One region of the Micromonospora sp. NPDC049201 genome, then DNA from elsewhere that is predicted to be linked to it. Evidence: riboswitches for the same ligand, from Rfam matches in the RefSeq annotation. Region 1 holds a riboswitch; the other holds the start of a gene.
What was found. Region 1 has a riboswitch for S-adenosylmethionine ahead of thrC (threonine synthase). Riboswitches for the same ligand answer to the same signal wherever they lie in the genome.

Region 1 (4,820 bases):
CGGCGAGCTGGTCGGCGTCGAACTCTTCGAGCGTGCCGTTGCGCTGTAGCACCCGGATGGTGGCTGAGTACAGCACCTGCATCGAGAACGCGTCGGCGTCGAGTTCCTCCCGGAGCACCCGGTGATCCAGCGAGGCACGCCCCCGTTGGCGGTGCCATCCGCGTATGTCGTCCTCCCGGCCCGCACTGAACATCTTGCGGGCCGTTTCGCTGATGAGCCGGTCGAGGTGCTCCTCGCCGCCGGTCAGCTCGTGCTCCTCGGTAGAACGGTGCGTGGCGTGAACGTGGCCGAGTTCGTGCAGCAGCGGATAGAACCACACCGCCATGTAGTGGTGGCCGATCGGCATATGCTCAAGATCCGTTAGTGTCACCGGCAGGTAGTAGTTCGTGCTGGCCGGCAGCGACTCCACCAGCAGGTGACACGCCAGGCTCGGGTCGCCGTACCGGAGCACGAGCTCCGCGACGATGCGCAGGCTGACCTGTTCGGCCACCTCCGCCAGGAGCTCGGGAGACAGGTGGCCGGCGGTCATGATCCCCTGCAGGTGCGCGATCATTTCCAGGTACCGCGTGTTGAACAGCACGACCGACGGGTCCAGGCCCGGCAGGGAGAACATCTCCGGCACGTCGCCGTCGACCCAGTACACCGCGTACGGGTGGCCGATCACCTCGTCCACCACGTCCAGCACCACGTTCATCGGGCTGTGACCGTCGCGCTCGTGCCGCCACGTCCGGACGGCGGCACCCACCTGCGAGCGTACGACGTGGTCGAGGACGGTGTCGTCAAGCATCCGGTGGTCGGTCCGCCGCGTCGTCGCCCGCCGGCAGCTCCGTCGCGGCCCGGAACTGGCGCAACAGCTCCTCGATGTCCGCCGGACCTGGGTTGTCGACGGCGAAGGTGCGCTCGGCCAGGTTCACCTCCACCCGACCGACGCGGAACTCTTTGACCAGCTCCGCCAGGGCGCGCAGGATGTCCGGCGCCATCTTCAGCGCCACCCCGGCGACCACCATCCACGACGTGACGGCGGCCCCGTCGAGGTTGCGCCGCCCGGACGCCTGCGCCGCGACCCCGCGCGCCGTCAGTGTGTCGACCAGCGGCTGTGCGGCCTCCTCGGCGCACACCGCCACCAGCGTGACCCGCTCCGATCCCACCGGTCACCTCCCGAAAGGTCCACTGGGGAGCAATGAGCACGCTAGTGCACCGCCGCCACACTCCGACCGGTCCGAGGTCTTCCTGTCGGCTACCCGACTTCCATATCATGGGAGCGTTCCCACAAGATTGTCCCGCCAGCAAGGAATTTATTACCTTCAATGTTTATGCCGGCCATCCTGGACGTCGTCCCACACCCGTCCCAGGAGGTTTCCCATGGTCCCGGCGCAGTTGAACGGTCCCGTGCTCTCCCTGTTCCGCATCGTCGTCGGCTTTCTCTTCCTGCTCCACGGCGCGGCGTCGATCTTCGGAATACTCGGCGGCAACCCGGCCACCGGCGGCGCGGTTCCCGCCGGCACCTGGCCCGGCTGGTGGGCCGCGCTGATCCAGCTCGTCTGCGGCGTGCTCGTGCTCGTCGGCCTGGTCACCCGGCCCGCCGCGCTGCTCGCCTCCGGCTCGATGGCGTACGCGTACTTCGTGGTGCACCAGCCGCACGGCCTGCTGCCGATGAAGAACGGCGGCGAACTGGCCGCGCTCTTCTGCTGGTCGTTCCTGCTGGTCGCGGTGCTCGGCCCGGGCACCTGGGCGCTCGACGCCCTGATCTCCCGCCGCCGCGCGGCCCCCGCCGACCTCACCCCGGCGACCCGCCGCGCCTCCGTCCCGGCCTGACCCGCCGCGCGCCCGAGATCTTGGTACGGGAGTGCCCCTCCGAGGGCGGTTCCGTACCAAGATCTGTCAGCGGCAGCGTCGGGAGCGGGGGAGCGGGGCGTCACACCAGACCCGGGTACGCACCGACTGCCGTGCGGCAGGCCATCACGATCCTGATCGAGACCGGAGAGTCGTACGGCCACCAGGGGTTGGGTGTGTTCGTGCCGGACGCTGCCGAGTGACGGGCTGACCGGCTACAGCGGATTGTCCGGCGTCTCGACCGGGGAGGGCGGGGCGCTCGGCGTGACCGGTTCCGTGGTCGGGTCGGCGTCGCGGCGCTTCCAGGCGCTGACCCCGAGTCGGCCGGTGTTGCCGAGGTCGATCGTCCCGTCCATCGCCACCGCGTACGCCGGCCTGCCGGCCACCGGCGCGACGTCGAGCTGAGCGCCCTCGGTGGCCTCCACGGTCGGATCGGTGAACGTGTTGCGCCAGAGCAGCGCGGCGCCGGCCCGTTCGCCGGGGCGCAGCACGAGCTTTGTCGGTGGGGCGTCGAAGCCGGAGGTGATCCCCGTCGCGCCGGGGATGATCCTGACCTTGATCGCGTCCCCGTCGGCGTCCCGCAGGCTGACCGCCGGGTAGCCGCGCAGCTCGTACGGCTGGGTTCCGCAGTTGACCAGTTCCAGGCCCATGGCCCGCAACCCCATCGCGGCGCTCACGCCCAGCTCGGTGATCCGGATGCCCTCCGGGGTGCAGGCCACCGAGGGGGACGGCGTGACCTCGGCGTCCGGCGGCCCGGGCAGCGGGTCGACCGGTGCCGGCGTCGCGGTGCAGGCCGCCAGCAGCGCAACCCCCGCGAGCCCTCCGATCCGGCCAACCACCCGTCGCATCCGGCGATCATCCCACCCCACCCGATCGGCCCGTGGCCCACCACCTTCCGGCGATCATGAAGTTGACCGCGGCCACCGTCCGCTTTGTCGCCGCCAACTTCATGATCGACCGAGGTCAGGAGTGGGAGGCGGGGCCGGTGGGGCGGCCCACTGCGTGAGACCCGGGGTGGCGGGGCCGTGGGCGGCGCATAGAATCGACGGCACAACTGCATACCTCATCCAGAGGGGCTGAGGGATACGGCCCGACGACGCCCCGGCAACCACCCGCACGCTCGACGCCGAGCGCCCTGCGGGCAGGTGCCAATTCCGTCCCCGCCGCACCCGGCGATGCGGGGAAAGATGAGAGGAATTTCCTCGACATGACGTCGACGCTCTCCGCCGTCCCCGGCATCGACACCTCCCGCAGCCCGGCCCGCGCCCTGGTCTGTCGCGCCTGTTCCGCGCGCTACCCGCTGGCCGCCCAGCACGCCTGCTACGAGTGTTTCGGCCCGCTGGAGGTCGACTACGACACCGCCGCCCTGGCCGCCGTCACCCGGGAGCAGATCGAGGCCGGCCCGAACAGCATCTGGCGCTACGCCGCTCTGCTCCCGGCCGGTCAGGACCCGGCCACCCGGGTCACCCTCGACCCGGGGCTGACCCCGCTTGTCGCCGCCGGTCACCTCGCCACCGAGCTGGGCATCACCGCGTCGCTGTGGGTGAAGGACGACAGCGCCAACCCCACCCACTCGTTCAAGGACCGGGTGGTGTCGGTGGCGCTGACCGCCGCCCGGGCGCTCGGTTTCACCCGCTACGCCTGCGCGTCCACCGGCAACCTGGCCAACTCGGTCGCCGCGCACGCGGCCCGTGCCGGTGTGCCGTCGGTGGTCTTCATCCCCAGCGACCTGGAGCAGGGCAAGGTGGTCACCACCGCCGTCTACGGTGGTGACCTGGTCGCCATCGACGGCTCGTACGACGACGTGAACCGGCTCTGCGGCGAGCTGGTGGAGACCGACGAGTTCGAGGACACCGCGTTCGTCAACGTGAACGTGCGGCCCTTCTACGCCGAGGGCTCCAAGACGCTCGGCTACGAGGTGGCCGAGCAGCTCGGCTGGCGGATCCCGGCCCAGGTGGTGATCCCGATGGCCAGTGGCGAGCTGCTCACCAAGATCGACAAGGCGTTCACCGAGCTGGTGGAGATCGGCCTGGTCGAGGCGCCGGCCGGCGGCTGGAAGGTGTTCGGCGCGCAGTCCGCCGGCTGCAACCCGATCGCCACCGCGCTGCACGACGACCGCGACACCATCGTCCCGGTCAAGCCGACCGGCATCGCCAAGTCGCTCAACATCGGCGACCCGGCCGCCGGCGTCTACGCGCTGGAGGCGGTCCGCCGCACCGGCGGCTGGATGGAGTACGCCGACGACGACGAGATCCGCGCCGGGATCACGCTGCTGGCGCGCACCACCGGCGTGTTCGCCGAGACGGCGGGCGGCGTGACGGTGGCGGTGCTGCGCAAGCTGGTCGAGTCGGGCCGGCTGGACCCGACCGCGGAGACGGTGATCTTCAACACCGGCGAGGGCCTCAAGACGCTCGACGCGGTCGCCGCCGCCTCCGGCCCCACCCACCGCATCAAGCCCAGCCTCCGCGCCGCCCGCGACGCCGGCCTCCTGGGCTGACCCACCCCCACCCCACCCCACCCACCCGCGAGGTTGACCAAGGAGTTCGCGTCGGCGTGGAGTGCTGCGCCCGACGCAAACTCCTTGGTCAACTCGCGCGCCGGGCCGGGCGGGGGCCTGGTGCGGCGGGGGCGGGGGCTCGCCCGGGAGAGGGATCGCGGGCGACCAGCGGTGACGGGGGATGTGCGGCGCGTGTCGGAAAACTGTCACCGCAGGACTTGACGGCAGGAACCGGACGGCGCAAGATGCTCGGTGCGGGAGGGCATTCGCCGGAGACTTTTCAAAGTTTTGCGACCCAACGCCGGAGGCGTTGTGCGAACGTCCCTCCCGACCAACGTAGGACAGGGCCAGCGGAAAACCGCTGGCCCTGTCGCTTTTTCCGGGGCAGGCTCGCCGCCATGGGCCTGACCGTCACCCCGCTCGACGCGGCCGACCTGCCGACGCTCGACGCGGCGTACCGGATCGCGGAAGCGGCCCGCGCCGTCGACGA
Region 2 (4,820 bases), on a different contig from region 1:
GAGCGCGGCGTTGCGGGCGGTGTCCCAGCGCTTGTCGGCGTCGCCGCCGCCGTCGGCGGACGGGGTGAGGAACGTGGCGAAGAGGCGTTCCCGGGCGGCGAAGTCGAGGAAGTCGGCGTACCACTCGCGGGCGTGGTAGCTGTCGACCAGGGCGCGCTTGCCCCGGGTCTCGAACCAGTCGATGGTGGCGCGCAGCAGCCGCCGCGAGGTCTCGTCGAGGTCGGCGGGGGCGTAGTGGTGCGGGTGGAACAGCAGCGGGTCGCTCACGCGGGGGGCCTTTCCGGGTCGAGGTCGCGGAGGGTGGCCAGGACGTCGTCCAGCCAGGCCAGCACCATCCGCTCGTACGCGATGCCGCCGCGCAGCACCACGTGCTGCAACGCCGCCCGGGCGTCGGGTGCGGCGGAGCCGAAGTCGCGGCGCTCGCCGGCCAGGTAGCCGGCGAGGACGGTCTGGTGGTCGGCGCGGTAGCGCTCGACCTCGGCGACCAGGAGCGCGCGCCCGGCCGCGTCGTCGAACGCGGCGCCCCGGATCTTGACGGCCAGTTCGTGCCGGACCGCCTCCGGCCGCACCGGGGCGTGCAGCCAGCCGACCAGCGCGGCCCGGCCGGTCGGGGTGACCGACCAGAGCTTCTTGTCCGGCAGGCTCTCCTGACCGATCTCCTCACCGGTGATCCGGTCGTCCTCGGCGAGCTGCTTGAGGACCCGGTAGATCTGCTGGTGCGTGGCGGTCCAGAAGCGCCCGATCGAGCGGTCGAAGCGACGCGCCAGCTCGTAGCCGGAGGCGGGTTGCTCCAGCAGCGAGACGAGGATGGCGTGCTCCAGCGACATGCCGGCCATCTTGCTATGCACTTTGTTGCATAGCAAGAGCTAGTCCGGCAGGTACTCCCGCACGGCGGCGAACTGCGCGACGGTCAGGTAGGACGGGTTCGCCGCCTGCGGCTGCCGGAAGACCTCCGCGCCGGCCAGCCGGGGGTCGGCGCGCAGCACGGCACGGCGCACCCGCAGCGGCTCGTCGAGGACGGTCAGGTCCAGCGGCAGCGTCCACGGCCCGCCCGGCTCCCCCGGCCGCGGGTCGCCGGCCACCCGGCCCAGGCCCCACACGCCGTACCGGAGTCGGCCCCGGCTGCCGCTGGCCCAGAACACCACCGGCTGACCGGCGCGCATCAGGCGGATCCGGTAGCCGGGACGCACGCACCAGCCGGCCACCCGCGGATCGGCGGCGAAGCGGGCGGCCAGGTCCGTCTGCTCCGCGTTGCCCTTGATCAGCCAGGCGCCGAGATCGTCGAGGGTCACCCGCGGGGAGGTCATCCGGCCATTCTGCGTCCCGGCGGCCGGAGCCGCCCGGTAAGGCACGGCCGTGAGGGTGGTCATAACGGCTGGACGACCGGCGCACCGGTGCTGCTAGCCTTTCGGCAGGTCATGAGCGCCAGCGTCAAGCCCCGGCTCGCTGGCCGGCAACCCTCCGCCACGGTGGGGTGCTCCGGGTGAGGACCAGGCGCCGGCCGCAGCCGGCGCAAGCGTGGCCTGGCACCCAGGTCAGCACCGACGGACCAGGGAGACCCATGTTCGCACCACCCCCCATCCGGGTCGGCCTCGCGCTGGTCAGGCGTCGCCACGTCGACCTGATGCGGGTGTGCAGCGACCGCTGTCGCGACGCGCGCTGAGCGACCGCTCCACCCTTCCCCGATCCACCCTTCCGGCTCCGCCGTGCCCGGCGGCGCCGGCACCGGCACGCGTCCCGCGTGTCCGTCCACTCTGGAGAGACATCGTGCGTATCCGTACCGCCCTGACCCGCGTCGCCGCGCTCGGCGCCGCCGCCGTGCTCGCCGCCACCGCGCTGACCGCCTGCGGCGGATCGGCCGGCGACGCGGCCGACAACCCGTACGGCCTGCTGCAACCCGGCGTGATCCGGGCCGGCACGCTCACCGACGCCCCGCCGAACGTCTTCCTCAAGGACGGCGAGTTCACCGGCTTCGACAACGACCTGCTGCGGGCCGTCGCCGGCAAGGTCGGTCTGAGGGTGGAGTTCGTCGGCACCGACTTCTCCGCGCTGCTCGCCCAGGTCGACAACCGCAAGTTCGACGTGGGCAGCTCCTCGATCACGGTCACCGAGGCGCGGAAGAAGACCGTCGACTTCGGCAACGGCTACGACTTCGGCTACTTCGGCCTGGACGTGCCGGCCGGCTCCGCGATCACCGGCTTCGACCAGCTCGCCGGCAAGCGCGTGGTGGTGGTCCAGGGCACCGTGCAGGACGACTTCGCCACGAGGGAGAAGCTGAACCCGGTGCGGGTGCCCGACTACAACGGCGCGGTCAACCAGCTCAAGGCCGGCACCGCCGACGCCTGGATCGCACCGGCCGAGATCGGCGACAAGTCCGCGGCCGACAGCACCGGCAAGATCAAGGTCGCGGCGAAGCAGCTCAGCCCCGCGCCGACGGCGTACGCGGTGGCGAAGGGCAACGACAGGCTGCGCGAGGCGTTGGACAAGGGCCTCGACCAGGTGATCGCCGACGGCACCTGGAGCCGCCTCCAGGAGCGGTACTACCCGGGCCGGCCGATCCCGGCCGACTTCACCCCCGGCAGCGGATCGGTCGCCGTGCCGTCGCCGTCGGTGGCCTCTGCGAACCGGTAACCGGGCACGAGCGGGACGGACGGAGCGGACATGGATCCACTGAGCACCCTCTGGGAGACGTTCTTCGACTGGGGGTCGATGCGCGAGGCGCTGCCCGAGATGCTGACCGTCGGGCTGCCGAACACGCTGATCCTGGCCGCCTCCGCCGCCCTGCTCGGCTCGGTGCTGGGCATGCTGCTGGCCGTCGCCGGCATCTCGCGTACCCGCTGGTTGCGGTGGCCGGCCCGGGTCTACACCGACGTGTTCCGCGGCCTGCCGGCCGCGGCCACCATCCTGCTCATCGGCGTCGGCCTGGCGCCGCTGGGCATGGAGGTCTGGGGGCCGAACCCCTACCCGCTGGGCGTGCTGGCGCTGTCGCTCATCGCCGCCGCCTACCTCGGCGAGATCTTCCGGGCCGGCATCCTGAGCGTGGAGGCCGCCCAGTTGGAGGGCGCCCGGGCGCTCGGCTTCTCCTGGGCCGAGTCGATGCGGCTGGTGATCATCCCGCAGGGCGTACGCCGGGTGCTGCCCGCCTGGGTCAACCAGCTCATCGCGTTGATCAAGGACTCCAGCCTGGTCTACTTCCTCGGCCTGCTGGCCAGTCAGCGGGAGCTGTTCCGGATCGGCCAGGACTACGCGGCGAACACCGGCAACCAGTCCGCGCTGCTGCTGGCCGGCCTGTGCTACCTACTGCTGACCGTGCCGCTGACGCACGCGGTCAACTGGCTGGACCGGCGGCTGCGCCAGGGCCGCCCGGCCGCCCCGCCACCCGAGCCCGACACCGACCTGACGCCGGCCGGCGTCACCCCGACCGGAAGGGACCCGCGATGACCACCGGCACCGCCACCTCGGTCAGCCTCGCCGTCCGCGACGTGCACCTGGCGTTCGGCGCGCACCGGGTGCTGCGCGGCGCGGACCTGGACGTGGCCCGGGGCGGCACCGCCTGCGTGATCGGACCGTCCGGCTCCGGAAAGTCCACGCTGCTGCGCACGATCAACCGGCTGATCGAGCCGGACCGGGGCGACGTGCTGTTGGACGGGCGCAGCGTGCTGCACGACGACCCGGACGCGCTGCGGCAACGCGTCGGCATGGTGTTCCAGCAGTTCAACCTGTTCCCGCACCTGAGCGTGCTGCGCAACGTCACGCTCGCGCTGCGGAAGCTGAAGGAGCTCGACCGGGACGAGGCGGAGGCGGTGGCCCGCGCCCAGCTCGACCTGGTCGGGCTCGCCGCGAAGGCCGACGCCCGGCCGGCGCAGCTCTCCGGCGGCCAGCAGCAACGCGTCGCCATCGCCCGCGCGCTCGCGCTGCGCCCGCAGGTGATGCTCTTCGACGAGGCCACCTCGGCGCTGGACCCGGAGCTGGTCAAGGGCGTGCTCGCGGTGATGGCCGACCTCGCCGCCGCCGGCATGACCATGGTGGTGGTCACGCACGAGATGGGCTTCGCCCGCACCGTCGCCGACACGGTCGCGTTCATGGACGCCGGCAGGGTGTTGGAGGCCGGGCCGCCGGCCGCCGTGTTCGAGGCCCCCGAACACCCCCGGTTGCGGCGGTTCCTGTCCCAGGTGCTCTGATCAGCCCTTGACGGCCCCGATCAGCACCCCCTTGATGAAGTGCCGCTGGATGAACGGGTAGACCGCGACGATCGGCGCGACGGTCAGCACCACCACCGCCATCTTGATCGCCTCGGTCGGCGGCATGGTCACCCCGCTGGCCGCGCCGGAGGTGTGCGGCGCCTGCCCGGCCAACAGGTAGCTCTGCAACACCCGCTGGATCGGGTACATGTCGTTGCGGTCGATGAACAGCAGCGCGTCGAACCAGACGTTCCAGTAGCTGACCGCGTAGAAGAGACCGACCACGGCGATCACCGCGCGGGACAACGGCAGCACGATGCGGCCCAGCGTCCGGAAGTCGCTGGCACCGTCGATGCGCGCGCTGTCCAGCAGTTCCTGCGGGATGCCCTGGAAGAAGCCGCGCACCACCACCAGGTTGAACACGCTGATCGCGGACGGCAGCACCAGCGCCCAGATGGTGTCCTTGAGCCCGAGCCCGGTGACCACCAGGTAGCGGGGCACGAGCGGGGGGTAGACCAGGAACGGGATCAGGAAGTACGCCAGCAGCCAGCGGTGCCCCACCGTGCCCGGCCGGGACAACCCGTACGCGGCCAGCACGGTGACGGTCAGCGCGATCGCGGTGCCGCAGACGGTGACCAG

Region 2: it holds a riboswitch for S-adenosylmethionine, as region 1 does, so the genes downstream of both, ACZ6O5_RS02040 (ABC transporter substrate-binding protein) here and thrC (threonine synthase) in region 1, are expected to answer to the same signal.

Annotation. Positions count from the first base shown of each region.
Region 1 covers NZ_JBVJHM010000002.1:443,337-448,156, reverse strand. Annotated here, with positions in the region: gene ACZ6O5_RS05915 (hypothetical protein) at 1-787, opposite strand, end outside; gene ACZ6O5_RS05910 (hypothetical protein) at 780-1,148, opposite strand; gene ACZ6O5_RS05905 (DoxX family protein) at 1,363-1,815, shown strand; gene ACZ6O5_RS05900 (DUF4232 domain-containing protein) at 2,049-2,681, opposite strand; SAM riboswitch class I at 2,894-3,027, shown strand; gene thrC (threonine synthase) at 3,041-4,330, shown strand; gene ACZ6O5_RS05890 (GNAT family N-acetyltransferase) at 4,729-4,820, shown strand, end outside.
Region 2 covers NZ_JBVJHM010000001.1:521,324-526,143, reverse strand. Annotated here, with positions in the region: gene ACZ6O5_RS02055 (acyl-CoA dehydrogenase family protein) at 1-267, opposite strand, end outside; gene ACZ6O5_RS02050 (PadR family transcriptional regulator) at 264-827, opposite strand; gene ACZ6O5_RS02045 (EVE domain-containing protein) at 867-1,307, opposite strand; SAM riboswitch class IV at 1,415-1,525, shown strand; gene ACZ6O5_RS02040 (ABC transporter substrate-binding protein) at 1,768-2,631, shown strand; gene ACZ6O5_RS02035 (amino acid ABC transporter permease) at 2,662-3,441, shown strand; gene ACZ6O5_RS02030 (amino acid ABC transporter ATP-binding protein) at 3,438-4,181, shown strand; gene ACZ6O5_RS02025 (carbohydrate ABC transporter permease) at 4,182-4,820, opposite strand, start outside.